DNA from 3 places in the Staphylococcus pseudintermedius genome. Region 1 is predicted to be linked to each of the others. Evidence: riboswitches for the same ligand, from Rfam matches in the RefSeq annotation. Region 1 holds a riboswitch; each other region holds the start of a gene.
What was found. Region 1 has a riboswitch for S-adenosylmethionine ahead of metK (methionine adenosyltransferase). Riboswitches for the same ligand answer to the same signal wherever they lie in the genome.
Positions count from the first base shown of each region.

Region 2: another riboswitch for S-adenosylmethionine. It lies ahead of P3U61_RS03400 (M20 family metallopeptidase); the one in region 1 lies ahead of metK (methionine adenosyltransferase).
Region 3: another riboswitch for S-adenosylmethionine. It lies ahead of P3U61_RS00955 (LLM class flavin-dependent oxidoreductase); the one in region 1 lies ahead of metK (methionine adenosyltransferase).

Region 1 covers NZ_CP120150.1:1,029,117-1,033,760, forward strand. The annotation lists gene P3U61_RS04880 (alpha/beta hydrolase family protein) at 1-303, shown strand, start outside; gene pckA (phosphoenolpyruvate carboxykinase (ATP)) at 701-2,281, opposite strand; SAM riboswitch class I at 2,529-2,640, shown strand; gene metK (methionine adenosyltransferase) at 2,745-3,944, shown strand; gene P3U61_RS04895 (NERD domain-containing protein) at 4,032-4,644, shown strand, end outside.
Region 2 covers NZ_CP120150.1:756,055-760,698, forward strand. The annotation lists gene P3U61_RS03385 (pyrimidine-nucleoside phosphorylase) at 130-1,431, shown strand; gene P3U61_RS03390 (DoxX family protein) at 1,443-1,796, shown strand; gene P3U61_RS03395 (S-ribosylhomocysteine lyase) at 1,858-2,328, opposite strand; SAM riboswitch class I at 2,624-2,729, shown strand; gene P3U61_RS03400 (M20 family metallopeptidase) at 2,894-4,012, shown strand; gene ldmS (L-aspartate--L-methionine ligase LdmS) at 4,015-4,644, shown strand, end outside.
Region 3 covers NZ_CP120150.1:233,231-237,874, forward strand. The annotation lists gene nrdD (anaerobic ribonucleoside-triphosphate reductase) at 1-604, shown strand, start outside; gene nrdG (anaerobic ribonucleoside-triphosphate reductase activating protein) at 601-1,140, shown strand; SAM riboswitch class I at 1,338-1,436, shown strand; gene P3U61_RS00950 (O-acetylhomoserine aminocarboxypropyltransferase/cysteine synthase family protein) at 1,500-2,777, shown strand; SAM riboswitch class I at 2,935-3,035, shown strand; gene P3U61_RS00955 (LLM class flavin-dependent oxidoreductase) at 3,081-4,460, shown strand; gene P3U61_RS00960 (sodium:solute symporter family protein) at 4,471-4,644, shown strand, end outside.

The sequences.
Region 1 (4,644 bases):
GGGATGCTCCGAAGAATGATTGGCCACCCTAAAAAAGATATCGCGGCTTACGAGTCACGAAATGCATTGAAAGACATATATGCGGGTGTACCACCGATATTGATCATTCATGGTGGCAAAGATGTACAAGTGGGCATTCATCAAGCGTACTTTTTAGAACAGCATCTGAAAAATGTCGGTGCACGGTTTGACACTTTATATCAAATGGATGAAGGGCATGTCCCGCGTCCACCTGCCATGAAACACGTGTTAGCGCGCATTCAACAATGGATGACGGACATCGAAACTGGCACGAAATTTTAAATACTATCACGTCATGTGTATGTCACGAAATGAACGTTAGAAATGTACGCTCATTTTGAAAAGGCATACGCATGACGTTTTTATTTTGTGCTCAAAGATTAAAAAGTTTGAGTGCCCACATTAAATTAAGATGCATGAATGATAACAGCATTGGCATTTTTTAGTAATATTATAAGTAAGGTTACAATTACGACTTTTTGGTACTTTTGTTGATTCTAGAGTTATTTGAGTAGACTGCTATCATTTGAGGTAACAAAAAGAAGTTTTTGTAATATTCTAGGTCACGTCAGTGTTTCATAAGAATATATAGGTACGATCAGTTTAAACCTAATAAAAAGTAGTGTCATCTCTTGTCGAACAAAAAATAGACACTACTTTGTTAATATAATGCGATGGATTAACCTTTAAATCCACCGGCTGCTTCTAATTGTTGTGCATCTTCGCCAAATTTTTTGAAGTTTTCTTTAAAGCGACTGACAAGGTTTTGTGCTTGTTCTTCGTATGCAGTTGGGTCTGTCCATGCATTTTTAGGTTGTAAAATCGTTGTTGGGACATCTTCAATTTTAGTTGGAATCGATAAACCAAAAATGTCATCTTTTTCAAATGTAGCTGTTTTTAATTTACCGTTAATCGCGTCATTTACCATTTTACGAGTGTATTTTAATTGGATACGGTTACCGACACCATATTGTCCACCTGTCCAACCTGTGTTGACAAGGTAAACATCTACGTCGTGTTTGTCGATTAAGTCACCCAACAATTCAGCGTAGACTTCTGCACGTAACGGTAAGAATGGTGCGCCAAAACATGTTGAGAATGATGGTTGTGGCTCTGTTATACCACGTTCTGTACCTGCTAACTTAGATGTGAAACCACTTAAAAAATGATACATCGCTTGATCTTTATCTAATTTCGAAATCGGTGGCAGGACGCCGAACGCATCAGCTGTTAAGAAAATAATCGTATTTGGATGTGATGCTTTGGAAGGTAACACAATGTTATCGATATAGTTGATAGGATATGCGGCACGCGTATTTTCAGTATATTTGTTGTCATCAAAATCAATGTAACCCTGTTCATCAACGACTAAGTTTTCTAACACTGTTCCGTAACGGATGGCTTCAAAAATTTGTGGCTCTTTTTCTGCAGAGAGATTGATGGCTTTCGCATAGCAACCGCCTTCAATATTAAAGACACCATTTTCATTCCAACCGTGCTCATCATCACCAATCAATTTACGATTCGGGTCTGCTGAAAGTGTTGTTTTTCCTGTACCAGAAAGACCAAAGAATAATGCGACGTCACCTTTATCACCTACATTGGCAGAGCAGTGCATACTCATAATACCTTGTTGTGGCAATAAATAGTTCATAATGGAGAACACAGATTTTTTCATTTCCCCAGCGTATTCTGTACCACCGATTAAAATGATTTTATGTTTGAATGAAATGATGACAAATGTTTCAGAACGCGTGCCATCCACTTCAGGATTTGCTTTAAAGCGTGGTGCAGAAATAATCGTGAAGTCTGCTTTAATTTTTGCTGCTTCTTCTTTTGAAGTGGGCTTAATAAATAAGTTTTGAGCAAATAGATTATGCCATGCAAATTCGTTGATAACTGTGAGTTTCAGTTGTGATTCTTGGTCGCTACCTGCATAACCATTGAATACGAACAACTCATCTCTTTCATCTAAGTACTCCACAACTTTTTCATAAAGATTCAAGAATTTTTCTTCTGAAATCGGTTGGTTGATAGAACCCCAATCGATGTCGTCTTTAACTTGTGGATTGTCAACAATGAATTTATCTTTTGGAGAACGTCCCGTATACTCCCCAGTTTTCGCGTTGATTGCACCTAATTCTGTCAGTTCGGCTTCATTTCTCTTTAAAATTTTGTTGTACAATTCAGTCGTTGTGAGTTGAAAATGTGAACTCGGCTTGTTAGCTACTGTTTCAATCGCATGTTTGTCGAATGACATGATAATATCCCTCCAAAGTAATTTCGGCAATGTAAGCCTTTACAATTCAAGAGTATAACATATTCGTTAAATAATCCCTACTCAATTAAGAAAAAAATTAAGATAAAATAAAGAAAGTAAAGTAATGTTACACCAAAGTAGAAAAACAAATGCAAAGGATAAAGGTGCTTCAAACATCATTTTGAAAAGCCCAGTAAGATGAAATTGACATCGGTAATAAAGTTTTGTAATATGATTTTAACGGATTCTCTTATCCTGAGTGGTGGAGGGACATGGACCCAATGAAACCCAGCAACCTCTTTTAACGAAGAAAGGTGCCAAACCGTTTGCAGACACAATACTAGTCTGAACGATAAGAGCGAATGGACGTTAGAGCCTTCACTCTATTTTATAGTGTTGAAAGGCTCTTTTTTATTGAGCTCAGATAGAGAATGTTCGTAATACATACAAAAAGGAGTTTATTATGACTTATAACAGACGTTTATTCACTTCAGAATCAGTTACTGAAGGGCATCCAGACAAAATTGCCGACCAAATTTCAGACGCAATTTTAGATGAAATTTTAAAAGGAGACCCCAATGCGCGTGTAGCTTGTGAGACGACGGTAACGACAGGGATGGCTTTAATCGTTGGTGAAATCACGACGTCAACTTATGTAGATATTCCAAAAGTCGTTCGTGAAACTGTCAAAGAAATTGGTTATACACGTGCGAAATATGGTTATGATTACAAAACGATGTCAGTGTTAACAGCGATTGATGAACAATCACCTGACATTGCACAAGGGGTGGACCGTGCTCTAGAATACCGTGAAGCAGGAAACGAAGAAGTATTAAACACAGGTGCCGGTGACCAAGGCTTAATGTTTGGTTTCGCGACGAATGAAACAGATACATTCATGCCATTACCGATTGACTTGTCACATAAATTGTCAAAACGTTTATCAGAAGTACGTAAAAACGGTACTTTAGATTATTTGCGTCCAGATGGTAAAGTTCAAGTTACAGTGGAATATGATGAAAATGATCAACCGAAACGTATTGACACGATTGTGATTTCAACACAGCATCACGAAGAAATTGAACTAGAAAAAATCCAAAATGATATTAAAGCATGCGTCATTTATCCAACTGTAGATGAACAATTATTAGATGAAGAAACAAAATTTTTCATCAACCCTACAGGCCGTTTCGTTATCGGTGGACCACAAGGTGACGCAGGTTTGACAGGACGTAAAATTATTGTTGATACTTATGGCGGTTATGCACGTCACGGCGGTGGTGCATTTTCTGGTAAGGATCCGACAAAAGTAGACCGTTCAGCTGCGTATGCGGCACGTTATGTGGCTAAAAATATTGTAGCAGCTCAGTTCGCTGATAAATGCGAAGTCCAATTGGCATATGCAATTGGGGTAGCACAACCTGTTTCGATTGCTATTGATACATTTGGTACTGGTAATGTAAGCGAAAATATATTAATCGAAGCGGTAAGACAAAACTTTGATTTACGCCCAGCAGGTATTATTCAAATGTTAGATTTACAAAAGCCGATTTATAAACAAACTGCGGCGTACGGTCACTTCGGTCGTAACGATGTGCAATTGCCATGGGAACGTACAGATAAAGTTGAAGTTTTACAAGAAACAGTGAATACATTAAAATAAAATTCTTGATGATAACTATCGCTAATTTTATAGTTATTTAATATAATAGAAATAACTGTAGAAAAGTGATAAAGGAAGGTATTGCTCATGACACAATTTGGTCCAATGGAAATCGGCCTCATTGCTGCGATTGTTGTAGCAGCATTATTCTTTATTTTGTTTTTAGTGGCATTGAAAAGCAAGAAGAAGGCGAAAGAAACTTATGCGAATCAATATCAAACAAAACAAGAGAAATTAACACACGAACATCAAGAAGAACTTGAAAAAGTCCGCATCGACAAGAAAAAAGCTGAAACACGTCATAAAGAAGAATACGAAACAATGGTATCTTCTAAAAACAGAGAAATCGATGCACTGAAACTGTTCTCTAAAAATCATAGTGAATATGTGACTGATATGCGTTTGCTTACCATTCGTGAGCGTTTAGTCAAAGAAAAGAGAATCCGTCCAGAAGATATGCATATCATGGCGAATATCTTTTTACCAACAAATGATTTAGAAGACATTACACGTGTCAGTCATCTTGTTTTAACACGCACAGGCCTTTATGTAATTGATTCAGAATTGTTAAAAGGCCATGTTTATCAAGGTATCAGTCAACAGCAGTTTTCTGATAATCCAATGATGGAACAAGTTTTTAAGACATTGGACTTAAGCCCAAAAACACCACAAACCGTTGTGTTAGATCAAAGCGACGCGT
Region 2 (4,644 bases), 270 kb from region 1:
AATGAAAGTTGATGAATTGACAAATAATGAGGAATTCTTTCGTTTCACCAATCGCAGACATTCGTATATAATAAAAGCGTATACAACAATATGGTAACTATAAAATGATATAGAAAAGAGGGAATAGCCATGAGAATGGTGGATATTATTGCTAAAAAAAGGGATGGGCATGCTTTAACGAAAGAAGAAATTGAATTTGTTGTCAATGGTTATACAAATGATGACATTCCTGATTATCAAATGTCTAGTTTAGCAATGGCAATTTTTTTCCAAGATATGACTGATGAAGAACGTGCATACTTAACGATGGCAATGGTGGAATCAGGTGACCAAATCGACCTTTCTAACATTGAAGGGATTAAAGTCGACAAGCACTCAACAGGTGGTGTAGGTGATACAACGACACTTGTTCTTGCGCCATTAGTTGCAGCATTAGATGTCCCTGTTGCGAAAATGAGTGGTCGTGGTTTAGGCCATACTGGTGGAACGATAGATAAATTAGAATCAGTAGAAGGCTTCCATGTTGAAATTTCAGAAGAAGCGTTCGTGAAGCTAGTGAATGAAGATAAAGTGGCGGTTATCGGTCAAACAGGTAATTTAACGCCTGCAGACAAAAAGATTTATGCGCTTCGTGATGTCACTGCGACAGTAAACTCTATTCCATTAATTGCGTCATCGATTATGAGTAAAAAAATTGCTGCCGGCGCTGATGCAATCGTATTAGACGTTAAAACAGGTAACGGCGCATTTATGAAAACAGTTGATGATGCTGAGCAATTGGCACATGCAATGGTTAAAATTGGTAACCAAGTTGGACGTCAAACGATGGCGATTATTTCTGATATGAGTCAGCCACTCGGTCGTGCGATTGGTAATGCGCTTGAATTACAAGAAGCGATCGATACATTGAAAGGTGAAGGTCCTGAAGATTTAACAGAACTTGTATTAACTTTAGGTTCTCAAATGGTCGTACTTGCTCAAAAAGCGAAAGATTTAGATGAAGCACGTGGTATGTTACAAGAAGTGATTGATAACGGTAAGGCGCTTGAAAAATTCAAAACGTTTTTAAGCAACCAAGGTGGAGACGCATCTGTTGTCGATGATCCATCAAAATTACCTACAGCACAATATCAATTCGAATTACCAGCAAAACGAAGCGGTGTTGTTTCAGAAATGATTGCCAATGAAATCGGTATTGCTTCCATGATGTTAGGTGCAGGTCGTCAAACAAAAGAAGATGTCATTGACTTAGCAGTAGGTCTTGTATTGAATAAAAAAGTCGGTGATCGTGTTGAAGAAGGCGAATCATTATTGACAATTTATGCGAATAGTGAAGATGTAGAACAAGTCAAACAAAAATTGTATGATAACATTACGATTTCAGACCACGCAGAACAGCCACAGCTTATTCATACAATCATTACTGAATAAAGGGTGATAGGATGAAACAATTAGGTCGCATTGTATTAGGTCTCGCATTTATGGCTATTGGTGTCTTGCATTTCACGAAAGAGCGCCAATTTAGAAATATTGTGCCAACGTATTTACCTTTACGTAAGACAGCTGTACTTGTGACAGGAGTGTGCGAAATTGTGATTGGTGCGTTATTAGTGTTGCGACGCCCGTCAGACGCATTGAAAAATTGGATTAATGCATTTTTACTTGCCGTTTTTCCAGCCAACATTTACATGGCACGTAAAAAATTGCCGTTAGGTGACAAACCATTATCAGATACTGCGAGATATGGACGTCTCCCAATGCAATTTGTACTCATGTATATCATTAAGAAATTATAATGAAAAATAAACCGAGGAACCACACATTGAAAGTCGTGTCGTTGCTCGGTTTTTTGAATATTTATTTACCTGTACCAAAGACATCATGCCATTGGTCACGTTTATCTAAAAAGGCTTGTGCGATTTCTTTTGCGCCTTCTAATGAGTGTGAAGCAGCCCAACCGCATTGAACTTCATTGCACGCAGGGACTTCATCAGCGGCTAAAACATCTTGTAACGTTTGTTCGACAATGTTTAATACATCATCATAATCGGTATGGTTAATGAAAGAGACGTAGAACCCTGTTTGGCAACCCATTGGACTTAAATCGACAACCTTGTCTGAATGGTTACGAATGTTTTCAGCCATTAAATGTTCTAAAGAATGGAGTCCAGGCATTTCCATATGTTCTTTGTTCGGTTGTTTGAAACGAATATCATATTTGTAAATGTCATCTCCATTGAGCCCTTGCATTTTACCAGCAAGACGAATATATGGTGCAACCACTTTCGTATGATCTAAGTTAAAACTTTCAACGTTCATTTTTGGCATTGGTATGACCTCCTTCATGTTTAAATCCATTTTAACATATTCCAATTAAGATGAAAGGGGGGACAAAGTGTTTAAATGCCGATATAATAGGGAAAGGAGCTTTAAACCTATTATTACGAGTGGTTTAATAGGGATTATTGTTTTTAAAAAATTTTTTGTAAGATAGCATAAAGGCGTCTCGAAATGAAAATGTATTGCAAAAAGGGTAAAATATAGTATGAAAATTTTGAAGAGTGTTAAAAATGACATGACAAAGTACGGAAAGTTCGTTAAAATAATTACAAAATTGAATCAATATTTATCAAGAGTGGTGGAGGGAATTGGCCCGATGAAACCCAGCAACCTCATCTAACGGCGATAAAGGTGCGAATTCCAACAGTGTAAATGCTGAAAGATAAATGAAGGCAAAGATGTTATCACATATATACATCAGTCACACTTATCAATATTTGTGTTGGGTGTAAATGGGGATAACATTTTTTGTTTAAGGAGGAGTAACACGGTGACAACAGTAGAGCAACGTATTTTAGATTATATCGATCAACATAGATGGGCTTATATAGATATGAGTCATCAAATTCACGGACGTCCAGAACTCGGTAACGAAGAAATTTTTGCATCGCGTTTGCTGATTGAAAATTTAAAAGAACACAATTTTGAAGTTGAGCGTGACATTGCTGGGCATTCTACAGGTTTTATTGCCACATATGACTCAGAAATTGAGGGGCCGACCATTAGTTATCTCGCTGAATATGATGCATTGCCAGGTTTAGGGCATGCTTGTGGTCATAATATTATCGGTACATCAAGTATGTTAGCAGCGATTGCATTAAAACAAGTAGTAGATGACATTGGAGGTAAAGTTATACTGTTCGGTTGTCCGGCAGAAGAAGGTGGCGAAAATGGGAGTGCGAAGGCATCATACGTACGAGAAGGGCTCTTTGATGACGTCGATGTTGCCTTAATGATTCATCCGGGTAATGAAACTTATCCGACCATTCCAACACTTGCTGTAGACGTTCTAGATATTAAGTTTTATGGTCAAAGTGCGCACGCTTCAGAAAATGCTGAAGAAGCACGCAACGCTTTAGATGCGATGTTGAGCTATTTTAATGGGGTCGCACAACTCCGTCAACATATTAAAAAGACTGAACGTGTGCATGGCGTCATTTTAGATGGCGGTCAAGCAGCGAACATTATTCCTGACTTTACACATGCGCGCTTTTATACACGTGCAACAACAAGAAAAGACTTGGATGTTCTCACTTCAAGAGTGCATGATATTGCCCGTGGTGCGGCAATACAAACAGGATGTGAATTTGAATTTGAACCGATTCAAAACGGTGTGAATGAATTCATTAAATCACCATTGTTAGATCAATTATTTGAACATTACGCAACGGAACTCGGTGAAGAAGTCAGTCATGATGATTTTGGTTACGGCTCGACTGATACGGGGAATGTCAGTCATGTCGTGCCAACGATACATCCACACGTCAAAATTGGGCCAAGAAGTTTAGTCGGTCATACCCACCGTTTTCGTGAAGCGGCCGCAAGTCCAATGGGGGATGATGCACTCATTAAAGGCGCGAAAATGATCGCATTAATGGGGGCTAAATTAATACAAGATCAAACGTTATTAGCAGAAATACAAAAGGAGCATCAACATAAAAGGGAGAAATGACAATGGCACACAATATTCAATATCGAAGTCAATTAACAATGGGAGAAATTTATGATACGAACATCGTTTACTCGTCAAGACCCTCATATGTTTCGAATCCCTGGCTCGCACCAGATGAGCATCAATCCAACTTTTTAACAGGGCGTGAATTGCTGATTGCACAATTGCCAATCATCGTTCATGAAGCGAGTGTCACCGACAAATTACAACAGTTATTCCAACTCATAGGGCGAGACATTCCAGAAAATGTCATTACGTTTCAAGACCAAGCAAGTTATGAACAGACATTAAAACAACTGACAGAAGAGCAATCACGTTTAATTTATTTCCAATATGTCCATGGAGATAATATTGTTGACGCGAAGCACTATGCGATGGACAAACAGTTATTCAAAGACTTAAATAATAAATCATTAATTCCGAAATGGACAGGCGGTCAATATATACCTAAGCGTGAAATTGTCGCATTTCAAGACTTCAAAACAGCAGTCCGACAATGGGAGTTGCCACTCGTCATTAAACCAGGAGATGACTTGCCGACTGCAGGGGGCTATGGCGTCATGATTTGTTATAACGAGGATGATTTGGAGAAAGCTATCGCACGTGTCGAACAAGCAGAAGCAGCGACAGAC
Region 3 (4,644 bases), 800 kb from region 1:
TGAAGCGAAAGATTTTACATTAAATATTTTAAAACAAATGAAAAATTATCAACTTGAATGGACAGATCAATATGATGTATGGTTTAGCATCTATAGTACGCCTAGCGAGTCGTTGACGGACCGTTTTTGTCGCTTGGATCGAGAAGCATTTGGTGACATACCAGATATTACAGATAAAGGTTATTACCAAAATTCTTTTCACTACGATGTGCGTAAAGATGTCACACCCTTTGAAAAGTTAGATTTTGAGAAAGACTACCCTTATTTAGCATCGGGTGGCTATATCCACTACTGTGAATACCCTAAATTAGATCATAATGTGAAAGCGCTCGAAACTGTATGGGATTATGCGTATGACCGAGTGAGTTATTTAGGGACTAACATTCCGATTGACCATTGCTATGATTGCGGTTTTGAAGGTGATTTTGATACGACTGAGACAGGTTATCGTTGTCCGGAATGTGGCAATCAAAATCCAGAAACGGTGGATGTGGTGAAGCGGACATGTGGTTATCTTGGTAATCCTGTGCAACGTCCGACGATTGAAGGCCGCCATAAAGAAATGTGTGCACGAGTCAAACATCTGAAGGTACGTCAATCATGAGTGTATTAGATGTAAGCACTGGTGCCGGTTATATTGCGAAAATCGAATACCAAAGTTTTGTCGATGGTGAAGGTGTCCGATGTAGTGTTTATGTCTCTGGTTGTCCATTTCAATGTCAAGGTTGCTACAATAAAGCAGCCCAACATTTTCGCTATGGTGAAGCAATGACGCATACGGTGATGGAAGAAGTGCTTGATGCGTGTGCGCCAGAATATATAGCTGGATTAAGTATTTTAGGAGGCGAACCTTTTTGCAATTTGAAAGTTGTTGCGCCACTTGTTCAAGCTTTTCGTGCACGATACGGTCGTGAAAAGTCATTATGGATATGGACGGGATATTTATTCGAATATTTATGGCGTGCTAATGACCAACGGACAGAGATCATAAAACAAACTGATGTGATTGTAGACGGCATGTTCATGCAAAAATTATATCAACCTAATTTGCCCTATAAAGGGTCATTAAACCAACGTGTCATTGATGTTCATCAATTTATTAAAACTAAGATGATGAGCCAGTCGATTTACATTGAATAAACAGATGCGTGCTGATTCTCATAAATATAATTTTTCGAATTTTTGCAACTTGCAAGAAAATTCGGATTTGTATATTGACATCGTTAAGGATGTTAGATAGACTTGTTGTAACATTAAAAGCCAGTAAAACACCCGCACGGTTATTGCATTGGCCGTTCTATTTTCGCGATACATCTTGCATTTTAACAATTGAATCATACTTATCAAGATTGGTGGAGGGACAGGCCCTTTGAAACCAGGCAACCTATTCAGTTAGGTGCTAATTCCTGCAGGTGATTTTACCTGAGAGATAAGTCTTCTAGTAAAAGTCTATCTTTATCAGGTAGGCTTTTATTTTTTATGATTAGGAGGAATGTCAAATGAGAAGTGATTTTAAATTTGAAACGTTGCAATTGCACTCAGGACAAGAAGTCGACGAAAGTAGCCATTCACGTGCTTTACCAATTTATCAAACGACATCTTTTACTTTTGACGATACAGCACATGCGGCGAATTTATTCGGTTTAGATGAACTTGGAAATATTTACACACGTCTGATGAATCCTACAACGAACGTTCTTGAAACACGGGTAACCGAACTTGAAGGGGGTGTCGCTGGTGTAGCGGTTGCTTCAGGTATGGCAGCGATTACTTATGCGATTCAAGCTGTCGCGCAAAAGGGTGATCATATCGTAGCAAGTTCTACATTATATGGCGGGACACATACACTGTTCACACATACGTTACCGAAATATGGGATTGATGTCACATTAGTCGATACGACAGAAGTTAGTCATATAGAAAATGCGCTTCAAGACAATACGAAGGCCTTATTTGTAGAAACGATTGGTAATCCAGAAGGTAATGTTGAGGATTTTGATGCACTTGTAACAATTACAAAAGCACAAGGTATTCCACTTATTGTTGATAATACATTCGCGACGCCTTATCTTTCACGTCCGATTGAACATGGCGCGAACATTGTTGTTCACTCTGCAACCAAATTTATTGGTGGACACGGAACATCAATGGGCGGGGTCATTGTTGATGCAGGTAATTTTAATTGGGATAATGGCAAGTTTCCAGGATTAAGTGAACCCGATCCATCTTATCATGGTTTAGTATTCAGTGAAAAGTTTGGTGAAGCCGCACTTGCTTTTAAAATTCGAACAACAATATTAAGAGATACAGGAGCAGCAATCTCACCATTTAATGCATTTTTACTAACGCAAGGATTAGAGACGCTTTCATTACGGTTAGAACGTCATGTAGAAAATGCTGAAAAAGTTGCACAATATCTTGAAAAGCATGACAAAGTCGCATGGGTTAAATATGCTGGCTTGCCAACGAGTGAGTATTATGCGTTAAAAGAGAAGTATTTACCAAAAGGCGCAAGTTCCATCTTTACCTTTGGTGTCAAAGGTGGATACGAAGCTGGCAAAAAATTTATTGAAGGCTTAGAATTATTTTCTTTGTTAGCGAATGTAGGAGACGCCAAATCGCTTGTCATCCACCCCGCATCAACGACACATCAACAATTGACGGAGGCAGAACAAACAGCAGCAGGTATTGCCCCTGAAACGATTCGTCTTTCTATAGGCCTTGAGCATATCGATGATATTATTGCGGATTTGGAAAAAGGCTTTGCTAAACTTTAATTTTTAAACGTCGCACAAAATAAAGGGAAATTCATGATACGGTAGATTGAAATGAATGCTTTTAAACAATGAAACTTCATATGGAAGATGCAGTTGTTCTACCGCCATGATTTTACCTTTCATTAATTAAAAAGTATCCCCATGAATATACATCATCGTCTTATCAAGAGAGATGGAGGGACTGGCCCAATGAAATCTCGGCAACAGGAATTGATTCACTGTGCCAATTCCAGTAGCACAATTGCTAGAAGATAAGTCAACTTTCACTATGCCTTATCTTCCTATTTTTAGGAGGTAATGTTCATGACACGAAAACAAATTCATTTTAACGGATTCGTCCAAAACTCTCCCGCTCCCCATGCTGCAGGTTTATGGAAACACCCAAAAGATAAAGGAGCGACACACCACAATTTAAAATATTGGACGAATATAGCTCAAACTTTAGAACGTGGTTTATTTGATGGTATTTTTATTGCTGATGTATTAGGTACTTATAGTGTTTATAATCAGTCCCATGACGCCGCAGTGAAACACGCAGTTCAACTCCCCGCACACGACCCTATCCCACTCGTTTCTGCTATTGCAGCAGTAACGGAGCATATTGGTATTGCACCTACTGTTTCTACTACTTATGCACAACCGTATAAACTAGCCCGTCAATTGTCTACACTCGATCATCTGACAAATGGTCGATTAGGTTGGAATGTTGTGACGTCTTATTTAGAAAGCGAGGCAGTGAACTTAGGTTTAAAAGAACGCTTGCCTAAAGCGCTGCGTTACAGTCGTGCTGACGAATTCTTGCAAGTGAGTTATCAGCTGTGGGAAGACAGTTGGGAGGACGATGCAGTTGTTAAAACGCGTGAGACAGATACGTATGCTGATCCTTCCAAAGTTCATGCGATTCACCATAAAGGTACATTTTTCGATATACCTGGACCGCATCTTGTAGAGCCTTCCCCTCAAAGAACACCTGTTTTATTTCAAGCTGGTGCCTCCGAAAAAGGTAAAACGTTTGCTGCGAAGCATGCAGAGGCTGTGTTTACTAAACATACCTCTATTGAATCATTACGAGCATATGTCACAGACATTCGTACAAGGGCACAACAATTTGGCCGTAATGGTGAAGATATCCTTGTTTTTCCAATGGTTTTACCTATTATCGGTGAAACTGAAGAAGAGGCTTATGAAAAATATGAAGCACTGCAAAATGAAGTCAGTTATGAAGGTTCAGTCGCATTGTTAAGCGGACATACGGGTATTGATTTTTCTCAGTATGATCCAGATGAATATATCGAAAATATAGAGACAGAAGCGATGCAAGGCAATCTTAATTTGTATACAAAAGATCCACATCGAAAATGGACATTGCGGGAAGCGGTGAAAAACCACGGGCTCGGTAATGGGACGGCTAAGTTCATTGGCACACCAACACAAATTGCTGATCAATTGGAATTGTGGGCGAATGAAGGCGGTGCAGACGGTTTTAATATTGCACAAGCCTATTCTCCAGGTACGTTTGAAGAATTTGTGGACTTCATCATCCCTGAATTACAAAAAAGAGGTATATATCGTACAGAATATGAAGGTGAAACTTTACGTGAAAACATGTTTGGCAAAGGCCATACGAAAGTGAAACCGACACATCCCGCGCGAAATAAAAAAGTCAATTTAGTACAAATATAGGGGGATGATTATGAATGACGTTAAAGTGTATACATGGATAGGCTTTATTGTTTTTATGGCGCTCATGATTACGGTAGGTTTTGTCAGTTCTAGAAAGATGAAAAGTATTTCAGATTTTGCGACGGGCTTTGGAAGGATTGGACCACGTACGCTAGGCTTGTCTTTTGCAGCGACGTATTTAAGT